2 regions of the Symmachiella macrocystis genome follow, and region 2 is predicted to be linked to the other one. Evidence: riboswitches for the same ligand, from Rfam matches in the RefSeq annotation. Region 2 holds a riboswitch; the other holds the start of a gene.
The links. Region 2 has a riboswitch for cyclic di-GMP ahead of CA54_RS17040 (Ig-like domain-containing protein). Riboswitches for the same ligand answer to the same signal wherever they lie in the genome.
Positions count from the first base shown of each region.

Region 1: linked by a shared signal. The riboswitch ahead of CA54_RS27310 (PKD domain-containing protein) and the one ahead of CA54_RS17040 (Ig-like domain-containing protein) in region 2 are both predicted to bind cyclic di-GMP.

Region 1 is NZ_SJPP01000003.1:1,000,992-1,003,472, reverse strand. It holds gene CA54_RS27310 (PKD domain-containing protein) at 1-1,479, opposite strand, end outside; cyclic di-GMP riboswitch class I at 1,521-1,598, opposite strand; gene CA54_RS27305 (diaminopimelate decarboxylase) at 2,012-2,481, opposite strand, start outside.
Region 2 is NZ_SJPP01000001.1:4,363,362-4,365,842, reverse strand. It holds gene CA54_RS17045 (aspartate aminotransferase family protein) at 1-682, shown strand, start outside; cyclic di-GMP riboswitch class I at 1,156-1,233, shown strand; gene CA54_RS17040 (Ig-like domain-containing protein) at 1,445-2,481, shown strand, end outside.

The DNA.
Region 1 (2,481 bases), on a different contig from region 2:
ATTGATGGTCTGAATGTTGCCATCGCCCCAATTGATGGTCCAACTGCTGATCGTTGAGGATTGGGCATTGGCTTCTGTGAGATTCAACGTGTACAACTCGCCTGCTGCCACCGAGGTGTTTCCAGTAATCGAGATTTCGTTCGTCGAAGCGGAATCACTGCGGGTTGCCGAAACCGTGAATTGTCCCACCGAACCGTATTCACCGGTGCTACGGACGATCAGCACATAATCACCGGCGGCGACATTGGTCGAAATAACAGCTCCGTAGCTTCCCGACGGGTCGGCGGTGGCAATCAGTTGACCGGATGCGGTCCGCAACTCGATGACGGAGTCCAGATTTGCGCCGACTTCAGCGACATTGACGGACAAGTCCACTTGCCCCCCGGTTGTCGAGAAGGAGAACGCGTCTTCATCGCTCATGCGTTCGATGATACCCGAAGCGGTCGCATTATTGCCGGCGAAGGACAAGGTCGTTGCCGAATTGATATCGCCATGATCGTCGGTCCGATAACCAAAGCCGTTTGTCCCCCGCGCAATGACCGCCATGTCGTCTTGATACGTATTGGCTGATGTCGAATTGCCATCGTGCCAAGTGGTCCGCGCTTTGTAATACGAAACCCCCATGATCGGCGCCCAGTCGCCGCTGCCTGGATTGTATTCGTTGGTCCTAACGCCGTTGTCATATGTGCTTTGATGTCTCAGCCCGAACCCATGCCCCGCTTCATGCGATGATGCCTCGGCGATGTATTTGGCGTTTTTTGCCAGATTGTCGGGAAACACGTAGACCGTGTTCACGATGGAGTTGGTGAACGTATTGATGTAGGCCACGCCCCCCGCGCCGCTGCTGTACCAACTACTGTTGCCGCCAATGGCCACCCGCAGGGCATTTCCATTGCTGAAGTCGCCGGGATCAATCGTGGTCACGTCGATGTTGAAAGAGGCATAGTCCTCAGAGACGCGTTGCCAGATTTCGGTGATCGAATTGATTTCGGCGGTACTGAATGAGCTGTAATCTCCATCCAGGCTAAAAGCCGGCGTTGTGATATTGCTATAGGAGCCCCAATTGGATTCGAAGTGTCCGTCAAAATCCAGATACAATTTCACCGATGCGTTGGAATTGCTGGAGAGCAACGGCAGACTTTCCAGCGGGAATTGTTCTCCGTCTCCTGATTCGTCAGAGGTCGAATTCAATTCGAGGGTGTTCAGTTCGTTGAAGTATCCAGCGCCGCAGCAGCCACAGCCACATAACTGAGGGTGACCTGTGTTATTGTCCTCTTCAATCCCGCCATTCAGCTCAAGGCTGCCGGACATGACGAGACGGCTTTCCAGCGTCTCGAATTTCAACGAATCGGTGGAGCGCGAATTGCGTGGCCGAAGTTGCTTGGGAAGTGCGCAGCCGATCAAACGCGAGAGCAGCGAAGCAGTGTCCGCTTCAGGGGTTTGCGTGGACGTGGAAGTTGATCGTGCGCGGAAAAGCATGGCTGCATTCCTCCAAACCGGTTTGAGTTGGGATCGACCTTTTCGGGAACCTGGCAATCTCTGGAGCGAGACCCATGGCTTTGCGTCCCCGCCTCACGACGGGTTTGCCTTTATCGAAGGCTCTGGAGGAGTTGCAGCAGCCCGCGGTATTTATGACAGCAGCGCGTTACCAAAAAGCGGCAACACGCTGTTGCTATTCAAACGTGTCTCATAAATGACATCGTGTCAAAGAGAACCCGCTGATGCTGCTCGGAATATTAGACAGAGAATTGCGGCGAAGAGGTTTCACCCGCCGTGTATGTTGTCTGGCCCAACAACAACTGATTTAGCAGGACTCTCACTCCTCAAAACGTGTGGGGATAGGTCTCGTTTTGGTTGTCTGCTTGCCCTATTGACAATAGGGGGTTTCCGAAAGGGATGTTAGTTAACCAGACTTTCTGGATTGAGTCAAGTACGGACGAAAACATGGAATAGAGCACAATGCTCAGTCCTACGATTTCAGCCGTATCACACCGTGCAAGTTGTTCACATCTCACGAATCTAGGTTTGACCATTCGTCTTGCTCGTGGCTACGAATATATTCGCCGTTGCCCCAATAGCGCACAATATCCTCCGGCGATTCGGCCGGCCGGAGGACGCGCATGGCCTCCAGGCTATCAGGTTCGTAGCCGATGACCGCTGGGATGCCGCGGCTGCAATGCCGGGACCACATGCTCAGCGTATAGGCGCCAACGTCGCGGATGACGATCCAATCGCCCGCTGCGATCGCAGGCAGGAGCGCGTCACGGGCCACGATGTCGCCGCCGAAACAAAGTGGTCCCACGATCGTCACGGGGCGTAGGTCACTTTTTTTAGGAAGGCCCTGTGCATCCAATACAAAAAACTCGTGCGGCCAATCGTCCGGGCGATAGACGGGGCGTAGCAGGAAGTCCGCGCCGAGGTGGATCACCGCCATCTGTTGTGCGGATTTGTAGTATTCCACCCGACTGGCGGCGAATCCGC
Region 2 (2,481 bases):
CGAGGAACCACTGGCCGGTTATTTGCAACAGGTCCGTTCGCTCACTGAGCAGCACGGTACAGTGTTGATCTTCGATGAAGTCTCTACCGGCTTTCGTTTAAGCGTCGGCGGTGTGCAACCCTATCTGGGCATCGAACCCGACATGGCCGTTTTTGCCAAATCGATATCCAACGGCTACCCGATGGGAGCCGTCGTTGGCAGCCGCGCTGTAATGGAACCGGCAGCGCAAATGTTCATTTCCAGCACCTATTGGAGCGACCTGATCGGAATTCGTGCTGCTCTGACTACCTTGCGAGAGATCCGCCGCCGGGGCGTCCCTGAGTACCTCCAGGATCTCGGCCGCTCGATTATCTCGCGGATGAACGAGGTCGCTGACGAGACCGGTTTGTCGGTCCGTTGCGGCGGAATTTCGGTCCATCCCTACCTGCAGTTCGAAGTCGATGATCCCACCATTTCTCGACAACTCTCCACGCTCTATGTGCAGGAAATGGCCAAACGGGGCTGCTACGGTTTCCCTTCTTTTTATCTCAATGCCGCCCAAGGGGATCCGGAACTCGACCAAACTACGGCGGCCGCCCGCGAAACGTTTTCGCTCCTCAAGCAGGGGCTGGATGCGGGCCAACTCGATGGACTCCTCGAAGCCGATCTGACGCAGGATGTCTTTCGCCGCATCGTCCGCTGACGGCCCGTCAATCATGAAAATCCCGCCCAGCGGTGACTGATGGTCATCACGACCGCCGTGTCATCGATGCTTTGCTGCGGTCGATGGTATCGATTGCCACGCCTACGGGAGTCATGTCCGCAATTTGCAACATGGCTTGTCATGTTGCCCTCACGCATCATCACTGTTCGAGAAACACTGCACCACGTTGCCAATGCACATCGTTGTCTTGCATGCCGTGTTGCGTCGCAACAGCGCTGCTTGGGGTACTTTGCACGCAAGACAAGTCTTATGGCAAAAGTAGCCGGCGCCGGCAGCTTCTCTTTGACACGCTGCGATTTGTGACACAAGTTTTCAATGGCGGTTAGCTTTCTCGAATGCCATTTGACGCAGAGTTGGTCGAACATAAAACGTCGACCTTCTGGCGGTGGCTACGAGAATTGCTGACCGTTGAAACCACAGATTTGCCGCGGGCTGCTGCACTCCTCCAGGGCCTTCGACAAAGGCAAACTCGTCGCGAGACGGGGACGCAAAGCCATGGGTCTCGTTCGAGAGATTGCCAGGCTACCGAAGAGGTCAATTCATTTCTGAATAGCGTTTTACGTTTCTGGGATTGCAGCCATGCTGTTTCGAGATCGTTCGAAGTCGAACACAAACCTTGCCACCGAAGCCTCTTCACTTCTCGCGCGGCTTGTGGGTCACTCCATTCCCAAAACTTCGCGCCGCCTCCCCACGCTTAACAAGCTTCAACTGGGGTTTCAAACTTTAGAACCCCGTCTCGTCATGTCCAGCAGCCTCGATTTGAATGGCGGCATGCACACCGATGATGACGAAACAAACCATTCCCACGGATGCGGCTGTGGTTGTTGCGTCGGTGGCCATCTGCATGGACTCGACCCCATCGAAACGACCACAACCCCCGACGAATCAGGGGATGGTGAACAATATCCCTTGGCCAGTTTGCCGTTGCTCTCCAGCAACCCCACGGCGTCGGTGAAATTGTACTTGGATTTTGACGGGCATTTTGAATCCCAGTGGGGCGCTTACAGCAACATCACTTCGCCGGCATTCAGCATCGATGGCGATTACAGCAGTTTTAGCACGGCTGAAATCGATGCGATTACCGAAATCTGGCAGAGAGTCTCTGAAGACTTCGCACCGTTTAACATTGATGTGACGACCATCGAACCTGGCAGCTTCGCAAACGGAGAAGCGATGCGTGTCGTAATCGGTGGTAACAGCAGTTGGTATGGCGGCACCGTTGGCGGATTGGGTTACATCAACTCCTTTACCGATTCGGTCGTGAATACCGTATATGTCTTTCCGGACCACCTTGCCAAAAACGCCCGGTACATCGGCGAAGCAGCCTCCCACGAAGCCGGGCATGGTTTTGGTCTCAGGCATCAAAGCAGGTACGTCGACGGCTCCAAAACCCATGAATACAATCCCGGCGGCAACGGCTGGGCGCCGATCATGGGATCGTCGTACTACCAAACGCGCAGCACGTGGAGCGACGGCACGACATATTCCTCGAACGCTTATCAAGACGACATGGAAGTCATCGCCCGCGCCGCCAACGGGTTTGGCTACCGCACGGACGACCATGGCGGGTTGGGCTCCGCAACGACGCTTTCCTTCACCGGCAACAATGCGTCGGCGTCGGGTATCCTCGAGAAAATGAGCGATCAAGACGCCTTCTCGTTCACGGCGGCCGCGGGGCAGTTGACACTACAATTGAACGTCGCCGAAGTTGGGGCCAACCTCGACAGTGTTCTCGAATTGCGAACGCAAGCGGGAGACTTGATTGCGACCGCCGACCC